Regions from separate parts of the Streptacidiphilus sp. EB129 genome, predicted to be linked through region 1. Evidence: predicted binding sites of a transcription regulator. Region 1 holds the regulator's gene; the other holds the start of a gene.
What was found. Region 1 encodes HrcA, which represses chaperone genes, less so after heat shock. Its sites were predicted from a motif close to TTNGCACTCNGNNNNNCNGAGTGCNAA; they were not measured.
Positions count from the first base shown of each region.

Region 1 (7,705 bases):
CCCTCGACCAGCAGCACCCGGCCGTCGCGGTTGGCGATCGCCAGCCTGCTGCCGTCCGGGGAGACGGCGAGGTCCTCGACCCGGCCCAGCCGGCCGACGCCCAGGCGGCGCCCGTCGGAGAACTCCAGGCCGTCCTCGCCCTCGGCGTCGGTGACCCACACCGACGCGCCGTCAGGAAGCGCCCGCGGCAGCCGGTTGCGGACGCCCGGCTGCGCGGACAGTACCCGGGACGGGCCGTCGCGGTGGGTGAGCCGGTGGATGCCGCCGCGGACCTCGACCACGCTGGAGCGGGCGTCCGCGTCCGGGGCGACCGCGCCCAGGAACTCGGCGGCGTTGATCGGGAACGGCTGGCGGCCGGTACGCGGACCGCCGAGGCGGATGTCCAGGCGCTCCGGCCGAGCGTCCGTCAGGTCCCGCACCAGGTAGAGGTCGCCGCCGCTGTGGTAGACCACCCGGGCGCCGTCGGTGCTCGCGTTGCGGGCGTAGAACTCGTGGTCGCTGTGCCGGCGCAGGTCGGAGCCGTCCGGCAGGCTCGACCACAGCTGGCCGACGCCCTCGTGGTCCGAGAGGAACGCGATCCGCCCGCCCGTCGCCCGACCACCACCCCCAAGAGAGTCGCTTCGCGACGCACCCCCTGTGACCCACATCGGGGACTCGATGTTGCCGTCCACACCGGCGTGCACCCGGGCGTAGGCGCCCTCGGTGCCGATCCACAGCTTCCCGGCCGTGCCGCCCCGGTAGCGCTTCCAGTGGGCCGGCTCGCGGCCCATCCCGGCGGAGGACAGCAGCGCGCGCTCCCCGCCCGGCTCCACCGCGACCCCGCCGACCCGTCCGTACGGGAGCTCCCGGGCCGGGCCGCCGTCCAGCGGCACCGCGTAGGCCCACGGGTGCGCCCGCGACATCCGGCCGACCGTGCTGAGCGCCAGCACCTCGCCGGCCTCGGTCCAGCCCAGCACGGTGGTGCTGTTGACACCCCAGTGGGTCAGCCGTCGGGCCGGGCCGCCGTCCACCGACGCGACGTGCACCTCGGGGGCGCCGTCTCGGGTCGACGCCCAGGCGATCCGACTGCCGTCGGGCGAGATGCGCGGCCGGGTGACCGGCACCTGGTCGGCGCTCACCCGCCAGGCCCGTCCGCCGGCCAGCGGGGCCAGCCAGACGTCGTCGTCGGCCACGAAGGTGACCAGATCGGCGTGGAGGTGCGGGAACCGGGGGTAGCTGTCAGCTTCACTCACGCGGACACCCTAGCCACCACCACTGACAGTGCGACAGCGGTTTCCGAAGCTGGACGATCAGTTCCAGCGCCCGCTGCGCCCGAGCAGCAGCGCACCCGCCGCGACCCCGGCCGTGGAGGTACGCAGCACCGAGGACCCCAACCGGTACGGGGCCGCCCCGGCCTCCGCGAAACGGGCCAGCTCGTCCGGCGAGACCCCGCCCTCCGGGCCGACCACCAGCACCAGCTCGCCCCGCTCCGGCAGCGCGGCGGTGGCCAGCGGCTGCGAGAACCCCTCCTCGTGCAGCACCGCGCCCAGGGCGGCCCCGGCCAGCAGTTCGCCCACCTGACGCGTGCTCATCGCCCCGCGGACCACCGGGAAGCGCAGCCGGCGCGACTGCTTGCCCGCCTCGCGGGCGGTGGCCCGCCACTTGCCCAGCGCCTTCAGGCCCCGGTCGCCGCGCCACTGGGTGACGCAGCGCGAGGCCGCCCACGGCACCACCTCGTCCACGCCGACCTCGGTCATCAGCTCCACCGCGAGCTCGCCCCGGTCGCCCTTGGGCAGTGCCTGGACCACGACGAGGCGGAGCTCCGGCTCGGGCTCGGCGAGGAGTTCGGCGACACGGACCTCCAGCACGTCCTTGCCGACGACGCCGACGACCGGCCCGGACACCCCGGCCCCCGCACCGTCCGTCAGTACGACGGTCTCCCCCACGGTCAGCCGCTTGACCGCAACGGCGTGCCGCCCCTCGGCCCCGCCCAGCGCGACGACCGCCCCCACGGGCGCGAGCTGCGCGGTCTCCACAACAAACACGGGTGCAGTCACGACGTACCTGTTCCTGTTACTACCTGGGGGCGCGAGGAACTGCGCTGCCAACCACGCACCTACGTAGAGGGCTGGCAGCGCGCGCGGTTGATCAAGCAGAGCCCCGCGCCCCTGTGGTTACTAACGCCCGTTGAACGCATCCTTCAGACGCGAGAAGAGCCCCTGCTGCCCCGGAGCGAACGTGCCCGAAGGGCGTTCTTCGCCACGGAGCTTGGCGAGCCGCCGCAGCAGGTCCTCCTGCTCCGCGTCGAGCTTGCCCGGGGTCTGGACCTCGACATGCACTATCAGGTCGCCGCGTCCGCCGCCGCGCAGATGCGTGACGCCGCGCCCGTGCAGCGGCACCGACTGGCCGGACTGGGTGCCGGGGCGGACGTCGATCTCCACCATCCCGTCCAGCGTCTCCAGCGGGACCTTGGTGCCCAGCGCCGCCGCGGTCATCGGCAGCGTCACCGTGCAGTGCAGGTCGTCGCCACGGCGCTGGAAGGTGGAGTGGGCGTTCTCGCTGATCTCGACGTAGAGGTCACCGGCCGGGCCGCCGCCGGGGCCGACCTCGCCCTCGCCGGCCAGCTGGATCCGGTTGCCGTCGTCGACGCCGGCCGGGATCTTCACCGTCAGCGTGCGGCGGGCGCGGACCCGGCCGTCGCCGGCGCACTCGGGGCAGGGGGTGGGCACGACGGTGCCGAAGCCCTGGCACTGCGGGCACGGACGGGAGGTCATCACCTGGCCCAGGAACGACCGGGTGACCTGGGACACCTCGCCGCGGCCGCGACACATGTCACAGGTCTGCGGGGAGGTGCCGGGGGCCGCGCCCTCGCCGTTGCAGGTGGTGCAGACGACGGCGGTGTCGACCTGGATGTCCTTGGTGGTGCCGAACGCGGCTTCCTGCAGGTCGATGTCGATGCGGATCATCGCGTCCTGGCCGCGCCGGGTCCGCGAACGCGGTCCCCGCTGGCCCCCGGACGCGCCGAAGAACGCGTCCATGATGTCGCTGAAGCCGAATCCCGCGCCCGCGCCGAAACCGCCCTGGCCCGCGCCGCCGCCGTTGGCGGAGAGCGGGTCGCCACCCAGGTCGTAGATCTGCCGCTTGCTCGGGTCCGAGAGGACCTCGTAGGCGGCGTTGATCTCCTTGAACCGCTCCTGGGTCTTCGGGTCGGGGTTGACGTCCGGGTGCAGTTCGCGCGCGAGTCGGCGGAATGCCTTCTTGATCTCGTCCTGCCCCGCGTCACGCCTGACGCCGAGTACCGCGTAGTAGTCCGTGGCCACCAAAATGCTCCGCTTGTTTTCGTTCGCGCCAGTTTGTCCAGCGAGCTCAGGGTGCTGAGAAGGCTGTTAGGACGCGGCCAGGATCTGACCGACGTATCGTGCCACCGCCCGGACGGCGCCCATGGTGCCCGGGTAGTCCATTCTCGTCGGTCCGACCACGCCCAGTTTGGCGACTGTCTCGTCGCCCGAACCGTAGCCCACCGACACGACCGACGTGGAATTCAGCCCCTCGTAGGCGTTCTCGTGCCCGATCCTCACCATCATGCCCGCGTCCGCGGTCTCGCCGAGCAGCTTCAGCAGGACCACCTGCTCCTCCAGCGCCTCCAGGACCGGGGCGATGGTGAGCGGGAAGTCGTGCGGGAAGCGGGTCAGGTTGGCCGAGCCGCCGATCACGATCCGCTCCTCGGTCTGCTCCGCCAGCGCCTCGAACAGCGAGGTGAGGACGGCCGTGACGGCGCCCCGGTCCTCGCGCTCGAAGGTCTCGGGAAGATCCTGGAGCAGCGTCGGCACCTCGGCGAAACGCTGCCCTGCGGCCCCGCCGTTCAAACGGGTGCGCAGGTCCGTGAGGAAGGTCTCGCCGACCACCGTCGGGCAGTCGATCAGCCGCTGCTCGACCCGGCCGGTGTCGGTGATCAGCACCAGCATCACCCGGCTCGGGCTCAGTGCGACCAGCTCGACGTGCCGCACCGTGGAGCGGGACAGCGAGGGGTACTGGACCACCGCGACCTGGCGGGTGAGCTGCGCCAGCAGCCGCACCGTACGGGCCACCACGTCGTCGAGGTCCACCGCGTGGTCCAGGAAGCTGCCGATCGCCCGGCGCTCGGCCCCGGACAGCGGCTTGACCTCGGTCAGCCGGTCCACGAAGAGCCGGTAGCCCTTGTCGGTCGGCACCCGGCCCGCGCTGGTGTGCGGCTGGTGGATGTAGCCCTCGTCCTCAAGCGTGGCCATGTCGTTGCGCACCGTCGCCGGGGACACGCCGAGGCTGTGGCGTTCCACCAGCGCCTTGGAACCGACCGGCTCCTCGGTGCCGACATAGTCCTGGACGATGGCGCGCAGGACCGCCAGCTTGCGATCGTCGAGCTTGCGATCTTCATGCACGGGGCACGCACCTCCTCTGCCGAGTCGTGGCCGGCGACCTGTGCTGACCGGTCCGCTGGGCCGTTCTGGCACTCTGGACGAACGAGTGCCAGGAGCTGTCCGGCCAGTGTAAGGCGCAGGGGTGCGCCACAGGAACGGCTGGGCCGTCCCGTACGTACCACTGGGTAGGCCCGACAGGGCAGAATGAGCTGATAGCGCCGCCACGTAGCGGCGCAGTACCGAGGAGAGGCCATGGCCAGGACACGTTTCGCTCCGGACCGCGGACTGACGAGCCGGATGCTGCTGACGATGTTCTTCATCGGCCTGCTGTACGTGGTGTTCGTCGGCGTGCTGCTGGTGGTGCTGAAGGGGGCCTGGCCGATCATCGCGGTCGTCGCCGGCGGGCTGTTCATCGCCCAGTTCTGGTTCAGCGACAAGATCGCCGCGTTCAGCATGGGCGCCAAGGAGGTCACCGCGCAGGAGTACCCGGAGCTGCACGGAACCGTCGACCGGCTGTGCGCGCTGGCCGACATGCAGAAGCCGCGGGTCGCGGTCTCGCAGAGCGACGTGCCCAACGCCTTCGCGACCGGCCGCAATGAGAAGAACGCTGTGGTGTGTGTCACCACCGGACTGCTGCGCCGGCTGGAGCCGGAGGAGCTGGAGGGCGTGCTGGCGCACGAGCTCTCGCACGTGGCGCACAAGGACGTCGCGGTGATGACCATCGCCGGCTTCCTCGGCGTGCTGGCCGGCATCATCACCCGGGTCGGCCTGCAGTTCGGCATGTTCGGCGGCTTCGACCGCCGCGACGACCGGGACGACAACAGCGGCATGGTGATGCTGGTGGTGATCGCGGTCAGCGCGGTCGTCTACGCCATCAGCTTCCTGCTGACCCGGCTGCTCTCGCGCTACCGCGAGCTGTCCGCGGACCGCTCGGCGGCGCTGCTGACCGGCCGCCCCTCGGCGCTGGCCTCGGCGCTGACCAAGGTCACCGGCCAGATGGCGGCGATCCCCACCCAGGACCTGCGCCGCGCGCAGCCGTTCAACGCCTTCTACTTCGCCCCGGCCATCTCGGCCCGGGAGATGGCCAGCCAGGCGTTCTCCACCCACCCGTCGCTGGAGCAGCGGCTGGAGCAGCTGGGCAAGATCTCCGCCGAACTCGGCCGCGGATAGCGGACACCGTTCCCTCCCCCACTCCCCTAGGAGCAGCACCCATGGGCTTCCTGGACGCCCTGCTCGGCCGCACCAAGCCCGTCAAGCCCAATCTCGACCAGCTCTTCGGCCTGCCGTCCGCGGCGATCACCCTGGAGGCGGCGGCCGACTTCAAGCCCACCGGCATCGGTTCGGTGTGCTTCGCCGCCGCCGAGGGGGGCGCCTTCGCGCAGGTCCAGCAGGACGTGCAGGCCCTGCTGGACGCGGACACCGAGCGCGGCGGCGTACCGGTGGAGAGCACCCGCGACTCCTACGGCTACACCTGGCTGACCTCGCGTCACAGCGCGGACGACATCGTGTCGCTGGTCAACGACGTGCACGCGATCAACACCGCGCTGGAGAGCACCGGCTTCGGCCCGCAGCTGCTGTGCTCGCTGGTGAACTTCACCGACAGCCGGAACCGCTCGCTGGCGCTGGTCTACCTCTACAAGCGCGGCTCCTTCTACCCCTTCTCCCCGCAGCAGGGGGGCGGCGAGCGGCGCGACAACGCGCTGGAGCTGCAGATCAAGGCGATGCTGGGCGACGACCTGCGGATCGAGCAGGACCTGACCCGGTGGTTCCCGGTCTGGGGAGCGCCCGGCCTGTGACCCCGCCGAACGCCCCGCGCAGCTACGACCTGACACCGCCGTGGAAGCGCTCGGCGCCCGTCCCGGAGTTGCCCGCGGAGCGGGACCTGGTGGTGGAGGAGGTCACCACCGGGTTCTGCGGCGCGGTGCTGCGCTGCGAGAAGACCGCGGAGGGGTTCACGGTCACCCTGGAGGACCGGCACGGCAGGCTCCGGGTCTTCCCGCTGACGCCGCGCGGCTTCCTGGTGGACGGCAAGCCGGTGACCCTGGTCCGGCCCACCGCCGCCGCACCCGTCGCACCGGCGCGCACCGCGTCGGGGTCGGTGGCGGTGCGGGGGGTGCGGGCACGGGTGGCGCTGCCAAGCCGGATCTACGTCGAGGGCCGCCACGACGCCGAGCTGGTGGAGCGGGTCTGGGGCGACGACCTGCGGATCGAGGGCGTGGTGGTGGAGTACCTGGAGGGGATCGACGATCTGCCCGCGATCGTCGCCGACTTCGCTCCGGAACCGGGACGGCGGCTGGGGGTCCTGGTGGACCACCTGGTGCCCGGCACCAAGGAGTCGCGGATCGCCGCGCAGGTGAGCGGTGCCGACGTGCTGGTGGTGGGGCATCCCTACATCGACGTCTGGGCGGCGGTGAAGGCCTCCTCGGTCGGCATCGCGGCCTGGCCGGAGGTGCCGCGGGGTGAGGTCTGGAAGGAGGGGGTCTGCCGCCGGCTGGGCTGGCCGGTGGATCCGCCGGCGGCGTGGAAGCGGATCCTCGCCTCGGTGAACTCCTACCGCGACCTCGACCCGGCACTCCTCGGAAGAGTCGAAGAGTTGATCGACTTCGTAACAGCACAGGCAACCACCTGAGGGGCGCGGGGAACTGCGCTGCCAGCCCTTTACGGAGGTGCACGGTTGGCAGCGCAGTTCCCCGCGCCCCTGTTGTTGCTCGTGTGCCTAATCGACCAGGTCTCGGACTACGGCGTCGGCCAGAAGCCTGCCCCGCAGGGTCAGCACCGCGCGGCCCGCCTCGTACGGCTGCGCCGCCAGGAGCCCGCCCGCGAGGGCGCGGTCAGCGCCTATGCGGCCGGGCTGGTGCAGGAGGTCGAGGGGGACGCCGTCGGACAGCCGCAGCTCCAGCAGGATGCGCTCGACGCGGCGGTCCTCGGCGGAGAGGCGCTCACGGCCGTGGGCGGGGGTGCGGTCCTCCGCCAGCGCCTGGGCGTACGCCGCCGGGTGCTTGACGTTCCACCAGCGCACTCCGCCGACGTGGCTGTGCGCGCCGGGACCCGCGCCCCACCAGTCCGCGCCGGTCCAGTACAGCTCGTTGTGGCGGCAGCGGGCCTCCGGGGTGGTCGCCCAGTTGGAGACCTCGTACCAGTGCAGGCCGGCCGCGCTGAGCAGTTCCTCGGCGATCAGGTAGCGGTCGGCGTGGACGTCGTCGTCGGTCATCGGGATCTCGCCGCGGCGGATCCGGGCCGCGAGCTTCGTTCCCTCCTCGACGATCAGCGCGTACGCCGAGACGTGGTCCGGCTCGGCCGACAGCGCCGCCTCCAGCGAGGCGCGCCAG
Region 1 covers NZ_JBGCCS010000009.1:43,420-51,124, reverse strand. Annotated here, with positions in the region: gene ABH925_RS13785 (PDZ domain-containing protein) at 1-1,232, opposite strand, end outside; gene ABH925_RS13780 (16S rRNA (uracil(1498)-N(3))-methyltransferase) at 1,290-2,036, opposite strand; gene dnaJ (molecular chaperone DnaJ) at 2,157-3,299, opposite strand; gene hrcA (heat-inducible transcriptional repressor HrcA) at 3,366-4,397, opposite strand; gene htpX (zinc metalloprotease HtpX) at 4,629-5,546, shown strand; gene ABH925_RS13760 (hypothetical protein) at 5,588-6,172, shown strand; gene ABH925_RS13755 (DUF3097 domain-containing protein) at 6,169-7,005, shown strand; gene hemW (radical SAM family heme chaperone HemW) at 7,093-7,705, opposite strand, start outside.

Region 2 (7,705 bases), on a different contig from region 1:
TGGCGACGTTGCCGCCGACCACGTCGACGCCGACGGCCGACTTGATCTTGGCCATCCAGCTCAGCGCGTTGCTGTTGTGGCCGTGCGAGGTGTCGACGACCAGGAAGTCCACGCCGACGGCGGCCAGCGCCTGGGCCCGCTCCAGCGACTCCGCGCTGGCGCCGACGGCCGCGCCGACCAGCAGCCGGCCCTCGGCGTCCTTGGCGGCCAGCGGGTACTTCTCGGCCTTGACGAAGTCCTTGACCGTGATCAGACCCTTGAGCCGGCCGTCGGCGTCGACCAGCGGCAGCTTCTCGATCTTGTGCCGACGCAGCCGCGCGATGGCGTCCTCACCGCTTATCCCGACCTCGCCGGTGATCAGCGGCATCGGCGTCATGACCTCGCGGACCTGACGGTTCCGGTCCGACTCGAAGGCCATGTCGCGGTTGGTGACGATGCCCAGCAGCCGCCCCTCGGCGTCGGTGACCGGGACGCCGGAGATCCGGAACTTGGCGCAGAGGGCGTCGGCCTCGGCCAGGGTGGCCTCGGGGCCGACCGTGATCGGGTCGGTGACCATGCCGGACTCGGACCGCTTCACCAGGTCGACCTGGTTGACCTGGTCCTCGATGGAGAGGTTGCGGTGCAGCACGCCGACACCGCCCTGGCGGGCCATGGCGATCGCCATCCGCGCCTCGGTGACCTTGTCCATGGCGGCGGAGAGCAGCGGAATGTTGACGCGCACGTTCCGGGACACCCGTGAGGAGGTGTCCACCATGTTCGGCAGAACCTCGGAGGCACCCGGAAGCAGCAGGACGTCGTCGTAGGTGAGCCCGAGCATCGCGAACTTCTCGGGTACACCTGCGGCATTCAAAGACATGAGGGGCACCTTCCCGTACCATCCCGATGGATCTCCGGACGGGGGAAGACTTCCGACCGCTCCCGCCCGCGCAACACGGCGCCACCGGGGGCCGCAGACGAGGCAGCTCGGCACCGATACTTAAGACTACCGGCTCACAACCGCAACCCTTGCGCCGCAAAGCCCCCATGTGCCCCGCGCCACACCGCGCTCCGCGCGCGCCGTGCCGGGCCTGGGGGGCGCGGGGCTCTGTTGGATGAACACCGTGCGCTGCCAACCATGCAGATCGTAGAGGGCTGGCAGCGCACGCAGTTGATCAAGCTGAGCCCCGCGCCCCTTGTTGTGGCGGGCTACGCCGAGAGGTCTTCGGGGCCGTTGCTCGCCAGGGCCCGCAGCCGGCTGAGCGCACGGTGCTGGGCGACCCGGACCGCGCCGGCGGACATCCCGAGCACCTCGCCGGTCTCCTCCGCGGTCAGCCCGGCGGCGACCCGCAGCAGCACCAGCTCCCGCTGCCGGGCCGGCAGGCAGGCCAGCAGCTCCCGGGCCCAGGCGGCGTCGCTGCTCAGCAGCGCGCGCTCCTCGGGGCCCAGCGCGTCATCGGGGGTCTCCGGCAGCTCCTCGGCCAGGAACACCGCATGGCCGGGGCCCTTCATCGCGGCCCGCTGCAGGTCGGCGATCTTGTGCGCGGCGATGCCGTAGACGAAGGCCTCGAACGGCCGGCCCTCGTCGCGGTAGCGCGGCAGCGCGCACAGCACGGCGAGGCAGACCTCTTGCGCCACGTCGTCCACGTGGTGCCGCGCGCCCCCGGGCAGTCGCATCAGCCGGGCCCGGCAGTACCGCAGCACCAGCGGGTGGACCCGGGCCAGCAGCTCGTCCGTGGCCTCGGTCTCCCCGGCGACCGCGCGGACCACGAGCGCACCGATGGGCACAGGAGCCCCTGCGGTCGCAGTCACTTCGTCGTCACGCACCGGTCCATGGTGCCTGGTCGCCACGGAAAACGTGGCACCGCACCCCGACTTGTGCATCGGAACGTTATGCGCCACCGTCCACCCCTCCCGCCCGCGGCGCGCCGCGACGCACCGTTCTGAAGGTCCATACCTCCCATGGTGCGTCCTCGGCCGGGAAACAGGCCACACCCACCCCCGCCCAGCGGGCGGGGGTGCCCCCGCTCTGTGCGCGGGCGCTACCGCACCAGGCCCCAGCGGAAGCCCAGGGCGACCGCGTGCGCGCGGTCGGAGGCGCCGAGCTTCTTGAACAGGCGCCGGGCGTGGGTCTTCACCGTGTCCTCGGAGAGGAACAGCTCACGGCCGATCTCGGCGTTGCTGCGGCCGTGGCTCATGCCCTCCAGCACCTGGATCTCCCGGGCGGTCAGCGTCGGCGCGGCGCCCATCTCGGCACAGCGCAGCCGACGCGGCGCGAGCCGCCAGGTCGGGTCGGCCAGCGCCTGGGTGACCGTGGCCCGCAGCTCCGCCCGCGAGGCGTCCTTGTGCAGGTAGCCCCGCGCACCGGCGGCCACGGCGAGGGCGACGCCGTCGAGGTCCTCGGCGACGGTGAGCATGATGATGCGGGCACCGGGATCGGCCGACAGCAGTCGGCGCACGGTCTCGACGCCGCCGAGGCCGGGCATCCGCACGTCCATGAGGACCAGGTCGGACCGGTCGGCCACCCAGCGGCGGAGCACCTCCTCACCGTTCGTCGCCGTGGTCACCCGATCGACTCCGGGCACGGTCGCGACCGCGCGGCGGAGCGCCTCCCGGGCAAGCGGTGAATCATCACAGACGAGAACGGATGTCATGACCGTCCTCCGCAGCTGATCCGCGTCACGTTGAGCCTCCTGGCTGGTACGAATCGTCACCGACACGGGCCCGGCGACCGACGTCTTCCCCGACGCCCGTGCCGTACACCGCCTCCGCACTCCCAACGACCGTCACTCGAATGAGTTACGGGGTCGGCAGCCGCCTCCACCACTCTACGTGGTTGACCCGCTACAGATCATCCACCCCGCGGTGCACTCCGGCGCATATGCGCCGCTCGCGCGTCGTGCACGCGGGAACTCCGGGGGTCGAGCGCGGGGCGGCGCGCGGACACCGCGCTTGCCTCTAGTCCCAACGAGTACCCCCACACGCAGGACACGCCACCTCCCCGAGCTGATCCGTTCGAGCTGATCCATTCGGACGCCTCCGACGGCCCTGCACTGCCCCACTTCGTCCGATTTGTGAGATTTTCAGGACTTATGGCCTATATGCAACGCGGTTGGCCTCTTGTCCGATTACATCTACATGGGTCATATTTCCATCTACTCAGACCGGTTCGGTCAGCGCCGCGCCGGTCTCCGCTCCCGAACGACCGAGGGAATGAGCAATGGCAGACTTCTCCCGCCTCCCCGGCCCCAACGCGGACCTCTGGGACTGGCAGCTTTCCGCCGCCTGCCGCGGCGTCGACAGTTCGCTCTTCTTCCACCCCGAGGGAGAGCGCGGAGCCGCGCGCAGCTCGCGCGAGCAGTCGGCCAAGGAAGTGTGCATGCGCTGCCCGGTGCGGACCGAGTGCGCAGCCCACGCACTGGCCGTACGTGAGCCCTACGGCGTCTGGGGCGGGCTGACCGAGGACGACCGCGAGGAACTGCTGGGCCGGGCCCGGCACCGCCCTGTCGACGTCGTGGCCGCCATCGAGGCCAGCACCCTGGTCCACGGCTGAGGAGTCGCGCACGACCGAGGAGCCATCTGAAAAATCGTTTCTCCACGCCACCCTGCGGCGGTCCTGCATCGCGGGCCCGCCCTCGGGCGGGCGTGGAGCAGACACGCCAAAGGCCCGCCCGCACCGGAGTCGGTGCGGGCGGGCCTCAGCGTGGTGCGTCGGTCGTGCGTGGCCTCAGTGCGAGTGGCCGTGGCCGCCGTGCGAGTGGCCCGCGGCGGCAGCCGCGTCCTCGTCGGCGGGCTTCTCGACGACCAGCGTCTCCGTGGTGAGCAGCAGCGACGCGATCGACGCGGCGTTCTGCAGCGCGGAGCGGGTGACCTTGACCGGGTCGATGACGCCGGCCTTGATCAGGTCGCCGTACTCGCCGGTCGCGGCGTTGAAGCCCTGGCCCTCTTCCAGCTCCGCCACCTTGGTGGTGATGACGTAGCCCTCAAGGCCCGCGTTCTGGGCGATCCAGCGCAGCGGCTCGACGAGCGCGCGACGGACCACCCGCACGCCGACGGCCTCGTCGCCGGACAGGCCGAGGCCGCCGTCGAGGACCTTCTGCGCGTGCACGAGGGAGGCGCCGCCACCGGCGACGATGCCCTCCTCGACAGCCGCGCGGGTCGCCGAGATGGCGTCCTCAAGGCGGTGCTTCTTCTCCTTGAGCTCGACCTCGGTGGCCGCGCCGACCTTGATCACGCAGACCCCGCCGGCCAGCTTGGCCAGGCGCTCCTGCAGCTTCTCGCGGTCCCAGTCCGAGTCGGTGTTCTCGATCTCGGCCTTGATCTGCGCGACGCGCCCGGCGACCTCGGAGGACTCACCGGCGCCGTCGACGACGGTGGTGTTGTCCTTGGAGACGGTCACCCGGCGGGCGGTGCCCAGCACGTCCAGACCGGCCTGGTCGAGCTTGAGGCCGACCTCCTCGGCGATGACGGTGGCACCGGTGAGGGTGGCCAGGTCGCCGAGCATGGCCTTGCGGCGGTCGCCGAAGCCGGGGGCCTTCACCGCGACGGCGTTGAAGGTGCCGCGGATCTTGTTCACCACGAGGGTGGACAGCGCCTCGCCGTCGACGTCCTCGGCGATGATCAGGAGCGGCTTGCTGGCGCCACCCTGCAGGATCTTCTCCAGCAGCGGGAGCAGGTCCTGGATCGAGGAGATCTTGCCCTGGTGGATCAGGATGTACGGGTCGTCGAGGACGGCCTCCATCCGCTCCTGGTCGGTGACCATGTAGGGCGACAGGTAGCCCTTGTCGAACTGCATGCCCTCGGTGAACTCGAGCTCCAGGCCGAAGGTGTTCGACTCCTCGACGGTGATCACACCGTCCTTGCCGACCTTGTCCATGGCCTCGGCGATCAGGTCGCCGACCTGCGGGTCCTGGGCGGACAGCGCGGCGACGGCGGCGATGTCCTCCTTGCCGTCGATCTCGCGGGCGACCGAGAGCAGGTGGTCCGACACGGCCTTGACGGCGGCGTCGATGCCCTTCTTCAGCCCGGCCGGGCCGGCGCCGGCGGCGACGTTGCGCAGACCCTCGTTGACCAGGGCCTGGGCCAGCACGGTCGCGGTGGTGGTGCCGTCACCCGCGATGTCGTTGGTCTTGGTGGCGACCTCCTTGACGAGCTGCGCGCCAAGGTTCTCGTACGGGTCGTCCAGCTCCACCTCGCGGGCGATGGTGACGCCGTCGTTGGTGATGGTGGGCGCGCCGAACTTCTTGTCGATGACGACGTTGCGGCCCTTGGGACCGATCGTCACCTTCACGGTGTCGGCAAGCTTGTTGACGCCGCGCTCGAGCGAGCGGCGGGCGTCCTCGTCGAACTGCAGGATCTTCGCCATGCTTAGGGATTCCCTCTCAAACAACCGAGCCCGGGCCCCCGTCGCCACTCAGTGAGAACTGCACTCAGTGCAGCACTCACTGAGTGGCGGCCGGGGGTCCGGGCGGGTCACGACTCTGCGGTCAGCGTCGCAGCTGCGAACAGCTGGGTGTTACTTCTGGACGATCGCGAGGACGTCGCGCGCCGAGAGGACGAGGTACTCCTCGCCGTTGTACTTGACCTCGGTGCCGCCGTACTTGCTGTACAGCACGACGTCGCCGACGGCGACGTCGAGCGGCAGGCGCTGGCCGTCCTCGAAGCGACCCGGGCCCACGGCCAGGACGACGCCCTCCTGGGGCTTCTCCTTCGCGGTGTCCGGGATGACCAGGCCAGAGGCCGTGGTCTGCTCGGCTTCGAGCGGCTGGACCACAATGCGGTCCTCAAGCGGCTTGATGGCAACCTTGGAGCTGGTGGTCGTCACGTTCCGACCTCCCCCTTCGGAGATCACGGGGTGATTCATGTCTTGGGTCGCGAAGATCTGTGGCACGGCCGCCGTCGCGGTGCCGGACGCGCCTCTTCGCGGTTAGCGCTCTCACCTGGAGAGTGCCAACGACGACACTAGGCCGCCGTTAGCACTCAGTCAACCAGAGTGCCAACGCGTCCCCTAATGGCCGTGGCAGACAGCCGTGCGGCCGCAGCCCCGCGCAGCCGGGATGATGGTGCCGTGGAGATCGAATCGTTCCTGGCCCTGCTGACCGACGAGGGCCGGACCCTGCTGGCCGAGCTGGCCGACTACTCGCCCGGACAGGAGCTGGCCCTGGCCACCCGGCTGCGCCGGGACCACCCCGCGGAGCTGGTGTCGGCGGCGATCGGGCAGGCCCGGCTGCGGCAGCGCGCGGTGCCGAAGTTCGGCGCGGCGGACGCGGCCCGGATGTACTTCACCCCGGACGGCGTGGAGCAGGCGACCAGGACCAGCGTCGCCGAGTGGCGCGCGCGGCGCTTCGCCGGGCTCGGGGTACGGCGGCTGGCCGACCTCTGCTCCGGCGTCGGCGGCGACGCCATCGCCCTGGCCCGCGCCGGGATCTCGGTGCTCGCCGTCGACCGCGACCCGCTGACCTGCGCGGTGGCGGAGGCCAACGCCGCCGCGCTGGGGCTGCGGGAGCTGATCGAACAGCGCTGCGCCTCGGTCGACGAGGTGGACCTCGGCGGCTTCGACGCGGTCTTCGTGGACCCCGCGCGGCGCGGCGGGCGGGGCCGGATCTTCGACCCCGAGGCCTACTCGCCGCCGCTGAGCTGGGCCGTGGCCGCCGCGCGGCAGGCCCCGCACGCGGCCCTGAAGGTGGCGCCCGGCATCCCGCACGAGGCGGTCCCCGAGGGCGCCGAGGCCGAGTGGGTGTCCGACGGCGGCGACGTCAAGGAGGCCGTGCTCTGGTTCGGCGCCGAGCCGGACCAGCCGCACCGGGCCACCCTGCTGCCGTACGGGCACAGCCTCACCGGCGGCCGGCTGGCCGACCCCGCGGTCGGCCCGGTGCGCCGCTACCTCTACGAGCCGGACGGCGCGGTGATCCGCGCGCACCTGGTCGCCGAGGTGGCGCAGCAGCTGGACGCGACCCTGATCGACCCGACCATCGCCTACCTCACCGCCGCCGAGCTGCGGCCCACCCCGTTCGCCACGCCCTACGAGATCACCGACGTGCTCCCGTTCGGGCTGAAGAGGCTGAAGGCGCTGCTGCGCGAGCGCGGCGTCGGCACCGTGGTCATCAAGAAGCGCGGCTCGGCGATCGAGCCGGAGGAGCTGCGGCGCAAGCTCCGACCCGAAGGGGTGAACTCCTGCACCGTCTTCCTGACCCGGGTGGACGGCGCCCCGAGCATGCTGCTGGGGCACCCGGCCGAGGGCTGACGGCGGCGGCTACGGCTGCTGGATGTAGTCGTCGAGGCGGGCGACGGTGAAACCCTGCTCCTGGATCCGCTTGACCATGTTGGCGAACATCGCCGTCATCGACTCGCCCTTGAGCTCCGAGGGGCCCCGGAAGTGGGCCAGGATGATGTCCCCGTTCTGGAGTCTGTGGTCAGGACCCTGGTACTGGAAACCGGTGATCTGCATGGTCTCCTTCCAGTACACGACGGCGCGCGGGCCGCAGGCCTGGACCGCGGTGTTGAGGTTCGCCGAGTAGGCGCCGTCACCGTAGGGCGGGCGGAACAGGAACGGCGCGGTGCCGTACTGGGTGGTGATGATCTTCTGGTCGCCGCAGATCTCGTTCTGCTGCCGGGCCTCGGAGATGGTGCTCATCGCCGGGTGGTGCAGGGTGTGGTTCTGGATGCTGTTGCCCAGCGCCTGCAACGGCTTGAAGTAGCCGTAGTCCGACTTGATGGTGTCGTTCATCAG
Region 2 covers NZ_JBGCCS010000011.1:138,734-146,438, reverse strand. Annotated here, with positions in the region: gene guaB (IMP dehydrogenase) at 1-856, opposite strand, end outside; gene shbA (RNA polymerase sigma factor ShbA) at 1,186-1,803, opposite strand; gene ABH925_RS16435 (response regulator transcription factor) at 2,019-2,630, opposite strand; gene ABH925_RS16430 (WhiB family transcriptional regulator) at 3,197-3,529, shown strand; gene groL (chaperonin GroEL) at 3,704-5,341, opposite strand; gene groES (co-chaperone GroES) at 5,492-5,800, opposite strand; gene ABH925_RS16415 (SAM-dependent methyltransferase) at 6,044-7,219, shown strand; gene ABH925_RS16410 (polysaccharide deacetylase family protein) at 7,229-7,705, opposite strand, start outside.
Region 2: a site for HrcA is predicted at 5,949-5,975, ahead of groES (co-chaperone GroES). Genes of this name have one in related genera too.